DNA from 4 places in the Fictibacillus sp. WQ 8-8 genome. Region 3 is predicted to be linked to each of the others. Evidence: riboswitches for the same ligand, from Rfam matches in the RefSeq annotation. Region 3 holds a riboswitch; each other region holds the start of a gene.
The links. A riboswitch is a leader RNA that binds a small molecule or an ion and turns the genes downstream of it on or off. The one in region 3 is predicted to bind S-adenosylmethionine.

Region 1: linked by a shared signal. The riboswitch ahead of M1K46_RS18920 (ABC transporter ATP-binding protein) and the one ahead of M1K46_RS14485 (methionine ABC transporter ATP-binding protein) in region 3 are both predicted to bind S-adenosylmethionine.
Region 2: linked by a shared signal. The riboswitch ahead of M1K46_RS18865 (DUF2325 domain-containing protein) and the one ahead of M1K46_RS14485 (methionine ABC transporter ATP-binding protein) in region 3 are both predicted to bind S-adenosylmethionine.
Region 4: linked by a shared signal. The riboswitch ahead of metK (methionine adenosyltransferase) and the one ahead of M1K46_RS14485 (methionine ABC transporter ATP-binding protein) in region 3 are both predicted to bind S-adenosylmethionine.

The regions. Positions count from the first base shown of each region.
Region 1 covers NZ_JAMXKG010000009.1:99,224-101,425, forward strand. The annotation lists gene M1K46_RS18915 (ABC transporter permease) at 1-140, opposite strand, end outside; gene M1K46_RS18920 (ABC transporter ATP-binding protein) at 162-929, opposite strand; SAM riboswitch class I at 1,227-1,334, opposite strand; gene M1K46_RS18925 (VanW family protein) at 1,510-2,202, shown strand, end outside.
Region 2 covers NZ_JAMXKG010000009.1:87,961-90,162, reverse strand. The annotation lists gene M1K46_RS18870 (ABC transporter ATP-binding protein) at 1-639, shown strand, start outside; SAM riboswitch class I at 699-803, shown strand; gene M1K46_RS18865 (DUF2325 domain-containing protein) at 1,032-1,358, shown strand; gene M1K46_RS18860 (hypothetical protein) at 1,388-1,558, opposite strand; gene M1K46_RS18855 (S66 peptidase family protein) at 1,762-2,202, shown strand, end outside.
Region 3 covers NZ_JAMXKG010000006.1:60,669-62,870, reverse strand. The annotation lists gene M1K46_RS14495 (general stress protein) at 1-126, shown strand, start outside; gene M1K46_RS14490 (phosphatase PAP2 family protein) at 220-867, shown strand; SAM riboswitch class I at 894-1,009, shown strand; SAM riboswitch class I at 1,092-1,205, shown strand; gene M1K46_RS14485 (methionine ABC transporter ATP-binding protein) at 1,302-2,202, shown strand, end outside.
Region 4 covers NZ_JAMXKG010000005.1:314,389-316,590, reverse strand. The annotation lists gene pckA (phosphoenolpyruvate carboxykinase (ATP)) at 1-696, opposite strand, end outside; SAM riboswitch class I at 980-1,112, shown strand; gene metK (methionine adenosyltransferase) at 1,293-2,202, shown strand, end outside.

The DNA of each region.
Region 1 (2,202 bases), on a different contig from region 3:
ATGATAAAAACGGGAAATGCCAATCCTCGTGCCCAATGGGATAGAAATGGGTTTTTCCTCTGTTTTTTTGATGCTGTTTCCTTGATGCTTTGTTTTCGTTCTACAGTCGTTCTCGTTAATACCCCAGTCTGATTGCTCATTTTTTCATCTCCTTTATATCGTTATCGGACGGTTGCTGCTCGCTCGCTTTCCTCCACTTTTTCAAATTCACTCAATACCCGCTGTCGTATTTCCTGGAAAGCAAGATCTGTTTTTCTCCGTGGATGAGGCAGTTCAATCGGTATGACCTCCCTGACTGTGCCTGGCCGGGGATTCATGATCACTACAGTGCTGGCGAGATAAATGGCCTCATCGATGTCGTGAGTCACAAATATCATCGTCGTCCGATTCTTCTGCCAGATATTGAGCAGTACCTTTTGCATATGTGACCGGGTAAAGGCATCCAACGCTCCAAATGGTTCATCTAAGAGAAGAATCTTAGGATTTCTAAGCAGGGCTCTTGCGATGGATACCCGCTGTGCCATTCCTCCCGACAGCTCTTTTGGATAGGCATTTTCAAAGTCCTCCAACCGTACCAGCTTAATCAGCTCGCGAACTTTTTCTTGTGTAGCACTTTCTTTCACAGGCAAGTTGGCCGCGATATTTTTTTCCACGGTCAGCCAGGGAAACAGCCTGGGTTCTTGAAAAATAAACCCTTTATCAATGCTCGGCCCGGATACTTTTTGGTTATCCAGCAATACAGAGCCCTCATGCCTTGTATCCAATCCAGCAATTATTTTTAATAATGTGCTTTTTCCGCAGCCGCTCGGGCCGATCACTGTAATAAATTCTCCTTGATTCACATCGAGATCTATTTGCTCAAGTGCTTTTGTCACGCCTTTTCCTGTTTCAAAACTCCGATTGAGTTTACTAATTTGCAGTAAAGTCATATCATATCTCCCTTCTTCCCTGCGTTTTTGCAAAAAGAAAACAACCGGAACCCTCCTTTTTAAGGAAAGCCTCCGGTTGTCCGGTCGACGAAACGTTTTGAACATTTGCAGCGAATAAAATTCCCCCTTTCAAACGGAAACAGTTTATGAAAAAAAGAAAACCAAAAGGCCATGTCTGCTAATGTTGAGACACGGCCTTTGGTTTACCAATCAGCTGCACGATATTTTTTTACTCAATAAAAAACTTCCTCTTACATCTCATGGACGTGTAAGAAGAAGTTAAATAGCGTTCTACTTCTCTTATCGTCCAAGCTGATGCTTGTTGGATTTGGCACAGTTCTCTCGTTAAAGAGTCCGCTGCCGAGGTTTCGCAGGGCCAATTCCCTCCACCTCTCAGAATAAGAAAAAATTTATGGAGTTTTTAATTCATATAATCCTCATCGGATTAATAGTTATTAAAACAGGTATGCAATGGAAAGTCAATAACTTTTTTGAAAAATCTAAATTTTATTTACGTGAATGCTTACTACATAAATCCAGCCGTCCTTCCTCATACTATCTTTTGGGAGGTTGTTTTGTTATGTTACTTTCATTGTTAACCGGTATGCTGCTGGCCGTACAGCCTGTCTATACGCCTGAGAGTATATCATTGATTCAGCAAGGCCAAACCATCGCAATTATTGATCGAAAAGACTTTATGGTCCCGCTGCCAGGTACGCCTATCATAGACGGTGAAAAATTCGAGTCGTTTGCTGCAAAATTGGAAGGTCAGGTTTACCGTCCGCCCCTTAATGCAAGAATTAATGATTTAGGAGGAATTACTCCTGGAGAAAATGGTTCCATGCTCTACAAAAAAGCGTTTAAAGAGCAATTCTATGCCAGCTTTTTCAGCAAGGGGCCTCATAAACTTGAAGTCCCTCTATTAACCGTCCACCCCAGGGTTGACAGTGAGCTGCTTGGAAATATCAGGACCAATCACCTTGCTCAGTATGTCACTTATTTTAACCGTTCTCATTCATCCAGGACCCATAATATTTCACTTGCCGCAAAAGCGATTGATAATCAAGTCGTGTTTCCTGGAGAGACCTTTTCCTTTAACGGGGTCGTAGGCAGACGGACTACGGACAAAGGGTACATGCGTGCACCTGTTATTGTTCGTGGAGAGCTTTCAGAGGGAGTTGGCGGAGGAATCTGCCAGGTCTCCTCTACTCTTTTTAATGCCGTGGACCGGGCTGGACTTCATATTGTGCAGCGTTTTTCACACAGCCGAAGT
Region 2 (2,202 bases), on a different contig from region 3:
ATCCGGGTGGGAGATGCCATTGGGGAAGCCATGGTTCAGCACGGTCTTGCTACCAGTAAGGATGTTAGAGCAAAGGTGCTTCAAGTAATGGAAACATGCGGTCTTTCACCCTTTCATGTGGATCGTTATCCTCATGAGTTCTCTGGCGGCCAGCGGCAAAGAATCGTCATTGCCAGGGCGATGGCACTCAATCCCGAGTTTCTTGTCATGGATGAACCGGTCGCTGCTCTGGACGTTTCCATTCAGGCACAGATTATTAATCTTTTCAGTGATCTGAGGAAGAAGAAAGGCCTTTCGTATTTGTTTATTTCACATGATTTGAGTGTCGTTGAGCATCTTTGTACAAAGATTGCGATCATGTACCTTGGCAATATTGTGGAGATGGCAACGAAAGAAGAGCTGTTTGATAATCCGCTGCATCCCTATACGAAAGCGCTCTTGTCTGCTGTCCCAATACCCGATCCACGGATCAAGAGGGAGAGAATTATTTTAAAAGGAGATATTCCAAGTCCTGTTAACCCGCCGTCAGGCTGCAAGTTTCGTACACGGTGTCCGCTGGCAACAGAGCTTTGTGCGGAAAAAACCCCCGAATTCAGGGATATGGGGAACGGACATTTTACGGCCTGTCATTATGCTTAAAAACTGTTGACTTACCAGGCTTATTCCATTATATTATTTTTAATAATTTAAAATTTTCTAACTTATTAAGAGAGGTGGAGGGATTTGGCCCTTTGAAGTCTCGGCAGCGGTCCCGGAGAGGGAACTGTGCCAATTCCAACAAGCTTTGGCTTGGACAATAAGAAGGGTAATTTGGTTATGTCTAACCTCTTCTTATTACGTGATCGTAGTAGGAAGAGGTTTTTATTACGGTATAAAACAGAGTAAATCCATAGGGATATTTATATATTCTTTTTTGCTGCTGATTGGAAAACCAAAGGCAACTCTCTTTTTGGGATGTATGCCTTTGTTTTTTTTATTCAGCTCGAGCAAAAAGAAATAGTTGAAATAAGAGAGAGAAGGGAGATGCTGGTATGTCGTCGTTATTAATTGTTGGTGGAGATCATCTTGGGAAAATTACGAAGAAACTGGAGCATCAAGGGATAAGGGAGATCATTCATGTGAGCGGAAGAAAAGCTAGAATGTCTCAAAAGGAGATTCCAAGTCATGTGAACTTGGTTCTGGTCCTGACCGATTTTATAAACCATGAGTTTTCAGCAGCGATTAAGAAAAAGGCGAACAAACAGAGTGTTCCCATCTATTTTTCCAAGAGGTCCTGGTGCTCGATCTATGCTGTACTTGAAAAATCGGGGCTTTTAAGCAATCGCACAAAACGGAAGAAGATAGCCGTTAATGGGTAATAAGAAAACCTGCCTCATAGGGCAGGTTTTCATTCCGTTGAATCAATTTTTACAACTTCAAGCTGAAAGGGAACGCACTCTTCCAGCCTTTCTTTAATCTGTTCGGCTTCCTCTCTGGACAATGGAGTATTTGAGTCTCTTAACGTTTCCATGCTGAAAGTAAACCGCCCGCTGGATTCAATAACCTTGTATTCTTTCATGGAAATTCCCCTTTCTCCCTTTCATTTGAGATTGCAAAAATGGCACGATGGTATATCTATATACTTCTACATACCCGGTTCGTTCCCTTTTTAGTATTTTGATTGGAGGAATTGAAAAAATATAGTTATAGGAAAATCATCACTCTAATATACATAATCGATGGAATCTCGATGGGAAACCGTGCTGATGGAGGGATGAAGGTATGGCTGTTAAACCACCGATACTACAGAGAGGGGACACCATCGGGATCGTGACACTAGGAAGCCCTCTGGAGGCCCAAATAATTAATGAAGGATTAACCACGCTGCGAAATTTTGGATTCAATATTGTCCTCGGGAAAAATGTTTACACGAATACTGGTTTTTTGGCCGGAACGGATGAACAGCGGGCAGCTGATTTAATGGCGATGTTTACGAATAAAAAGGTGAAAATGATTTTGCCGACAAGAGGGGGAGTAGGAGTAGAGGGAATTCTGCCGTATCTGGATTTTGATGTCATCCGGCAGAATCCAAAAATCGTATCAGGATACAGCGATATTACGATCCTGCTGAATGTACTGTATCAATATACCGATTTAATCACCTTTCAGAGCCTTCTCCTGCTGGACTTTAATCCAAATACACCGGCTTATAACTACCAACAG
Region 3 (2,202 bases):
GAGGATGATTTAAAAGAAGTTCTCATGTCCCTGGATCTTTCAGAACGGACCGCTGAGCGTTATGTGCAAAAAATAGAACAGGGCAGCATTATGGTTTTCTTAGAAAAAGATGCGGTGAAACTTTAACAATAGAGTAATTCTAATAGGTGCCTGAACGCATAAAATAGTCCGCCACATGAAAGGATATGTACATAAAAGCAAGTTAAAGTGAGGGCGGATATGAAAAAAGAGAATATGGCAATTCTAAGCGGCGTTATGATAATGGGTATTGTAGCTTTAAGACTAATGAACAGGCTTCGTAATGATGATCATTGGATGAAACTTGACGGAATGGGAAGCTTGGCTATATTTTCAGCACGGGGCGGAGGTTTCGTGGATTTCTTTCTGAGAAGTTACTCTTTTCTTGGTTCTGGATTTCTGTTGATTCCTGCCACTATTTATTCTGCATACAGATACAGGAAAAAAGGAAAGAGAAACATTGTTTTTTTATTAATAGCCAACCTGATCGGATGCCGTTTGATTAACTCTGTTTGGAGAAAGAATTGGAAGCAGCGGCCTCCATCCACTAAACCTTTTTACATTAGGTATGGATATCCGAGTGCTCATGCGATGAATGCAACAGCGCTTTATGGTCTTTTTACACTCTTATCAAAAAAATTTGTTAGAACGAAATTTTGTATATTGGCAGTGCACCTTGGATTTATTTGCTGGAGCAGAATTTATCTAGGCATTCACTATATTACGGATGTACTGGCTGGAGTTGCCGGAGGAGTAATGTGGCTGGCTTTTATGGCTTCAGTGTTTTTATTCCGATCAGAGAACTCCGAAAAAAGATTTGACATCGACTTAGATCATGGTATAAGATAGGTCACATCAAGTAAATATGAACGTGTTTCTTATCCAGAGAGGTGGAGGGATATGGCCCTGTGATACCTCGGCAGCGGGTTTTTCTTTTGAAAAACACTGTGCCAATTCCAGCAAGTTCCTTTAAGGGCTTGGAAGATAAGAAGAGCAGCTCGTTTCCTTATGGATACAACATCTCTTCTTTCTTTAAGAAGAGATTTTTTTATTTAATTGAACATTATATTTGTTTCTTATCCAGAGAGGTGGAGGGATTGGCCCTTTGAAACCTCGGCAGCGGGTTCCCGGTTTAATGGGAATACTGTGCCAAGTCCGGCAAGCGATTAGCGCTTGGAAGATAAGAAGAGATCAGCCACTCATCTATGCGTCAGGCCTCTTCTTGTTTTCAAGAAGAGGCTTTTTTTGATGTTTTAACAGTAGCGAGAAAGGAGATCACATCATTGATTCGATTTGAAGAGGTAACCAAAATTTATGAGAGTGGCAAAAGCCAGGTAAGAGCGTTAAACAATGTGAGCTTTGAGATAAAAAAAGGAGAGATCTACGGTGTTGTCGGATACAGCGGAGCAGGAAAGAGCTCCTTGCTGCGATGTGTGAATCTTTTGGAGAAGCCGACATCAGGGCACGTCTTTGTAGGAGAGGAGGACATGGCAAGATTGTCTCCGAAGGAACTGAGAAAAAAACGGAAAAATATCGGTATGATTTTTCAGCATTTTAATCTGCTGAACGCAAAAACGGTATTTGATAATATTGCGACACCGCTTTATCTTCTCGGCATGAAGAAATCATTCGTTAAAGAGAAGGTGAACGACCTGCTGGAATTTGTTGGCTTGTCCGAGCACGGGCATAAATATCCCGACCAGCTCTCCGGCGGACAAAAACAGCGGGTAGGCATTGCCCGGGCGCTCTCCACTGATCCGGAAGTGCTATTGTGTGATGAAGCAACATCGGCATTGGATCCGCAGACGACCTCCAGTATTTTAAAGCTTCTGAAAAAAATCAATAAGGAATACAACATTACGATTCTGATCATCACGCATGAGATGAACGTCATTCGTGAGATATGCGATTCCGTCGCTGTTATGGAGAACGGAGAAGTGATTGAGAAAGGGAGCGTTTTTGATGTATTTGCAAGGCCACAGACTGAGACGGCAAGGCGCTTCGTCAGTTCAGTTCTTCAGGATGAATTGCCTGAGTCCCTTAAAGACCTATTGAAGAAGCAGGACAGGAATCATCAGATCTTCAGGATTGTATTTACCGGAGCATCCACAGGACAACCGCTGCTGTCACAGATTGCCAAGAAATTCAACGTGGACGTCAGCGTTCTATACGGCCATGTCACAG
Region 4 (2,202 bases), on a different contig from region 3:
GAAGAACAGAGCTACATCGCCTTCCTGCCCGACATTTGCGGAGCAATGCATAGAAAGGATCCCTTTTTCAGGAAGAATGTAGTTCATTACTGAGAAGATGGACTTTTTAATTTCTCCTGCATATTCAGTTCCTCCGATCAATACGATACGCTTCTCAAATGATATAATAATGAAGGTTTCAGAATTGGTCCCGTCTACAGCAGGATCTGCTTGAAATCCTGGTGCAGATACCACGGTGAATCCCGCTTCGATTCCTTTTAGTTCTTCAGCTGTCGGACGGATGAACATTTGGTGGGCAAACAGGTTATGCCAAGCGAATTCATTAATCACCTGAATAGGCAGCCTGTACGCGTGGTCGGCACCAGCGAATCCTTTGAATACAAACAATTCCTCTTTTTGTCCTAAGTAATGAAGTACTTTTTTATAGAGCTGCTCAAATTTCTCTTCGTTAAAGGGCTTATTGATTTTGCCCCAGTTTATTTTATCTTGTGTGCTAGCTTCATCCACGATGAATTTGTCTTCGGGAGAACGTCCAGTATATTTTCCAGTAGTGGCCCTGAGAGCACCGGTTGAAGATAAAATGCCTTCATTTCGGAGCAGCGCCTTTTCAACAAGCATAGGTACAGGTAGATTTTCATGAGTAGCAGCGCTGGATAGAATGTCATCTAAAGTCGTCGTTAAATCAACCGTATTCATGTTCGCAAAACCATCCTTTTAAGAAATATATTTATCATTAATATCGTAAGTAAATTCGAAATTAGTATAACACATTGAAACAAATAATGTATACTATTTTATTTAGCAAATTGTAAATTGGTTCATAAATCAGGCTCTTTGTTTTTAAAAGCATAATCTTTCATTTATAATAGGTACTTAATTCCGTTTGAAGGATCGCCCAGACTCCCGCTGGAGAGGGAGAGTATAGCTTTTCAAGTTGACAGGTTTGTCGAACTGCGCTATTATATTTCGGGAACGGCTACTCTTATTCCGAGTAGGTGGAGGGACAGGCCCTATGAAACCCAGCAACCGACACTTCATCATCACATATGCATCTTGTGCAGTGAAGTGAAAAGGTGCTAACCTGCAAGGTGAAAAAACCTTGAAAATAAGAGGTGAAGGCGTAGACATAAGACCTTTTCCCTCGTGTATTTTAGGTCCAGGGAAAGGCTTTTTTTATGTCTTAAAACAGTTTGAACCTGAATATTTTACAAAACAAAGTATCCATATAGGAATGAGTACCGTATCTTATAAAAAAATTGCTCTATGCTTTCAATAGAGAAGGAGGATCTCAATTGTCTAAAAGTCGTCGTCTTTTTACATCTGAATCAGTTACGGAAGGGCATCCGGATAAAATTTGTGACCAAATTTCCGATGCGATCCTGGATGAAATCCTTGCAAACGACCCGAACGCACGTGTCGCTTGTGAAACATCCGTAACGACAGGCCTTGTGCTTGTTGCTGGTGAAATCACCACATCTACTTATGTTGATATTCCAAAAGTCGTTCGCGAAACGATCAAAGAAATCGGCTATGACCGTGCAAAATACGGTTTCGATTCTGAAACATGCGCAGTTCTTACATCCATTGATGAGCAGTCTGCGGATATCGCGATGGGTGTTGACCAAGCGCTTGAAGCTCGTGAAGGCTCAATGACTGATGAAGAAATCGAAGCGATCGGTGCTGGTGACCAAGGTCTTATGTTTGGTTATGCCAACAATGAAACACCTGAACTTATGCCGCTTCCGATCTCTTTGGCACACCGCCTGTCCCGCCGATTGGCTGAAGTGCGTAAAACCGAAGAAGTTCCTTACCTTCGTCCGGATGGTAAAACTCAAGTAACGGTGGAATATGATGAGGATGACAAACCGGTTCGTATCGATACGATTGTTATCTCCACTCAGCACCATCCAGAAATTACAATTGAGCAAATTCAAGCCGACATTAAAGAACAAGTCATCAAGCCTGTTGTTCCTGCAGAATTGATCGACGAAAACACAAAATACTTCATTAATCCGACTGGCCGTTTCGTTATCGGCGGACCACAAGGTGATGCTGGATTAACTGGCCGTAAGATCATTGTTGATACGTATGGCGGATATGCTCGCCACGGTGGTGGAGCATTCTCCGGTAAAGATGCAACTAAAGTTGACCGTTCTGCAGCGTACGCCGCTCGTTACGTAGCGAAAAACATCGTTGCTTCCG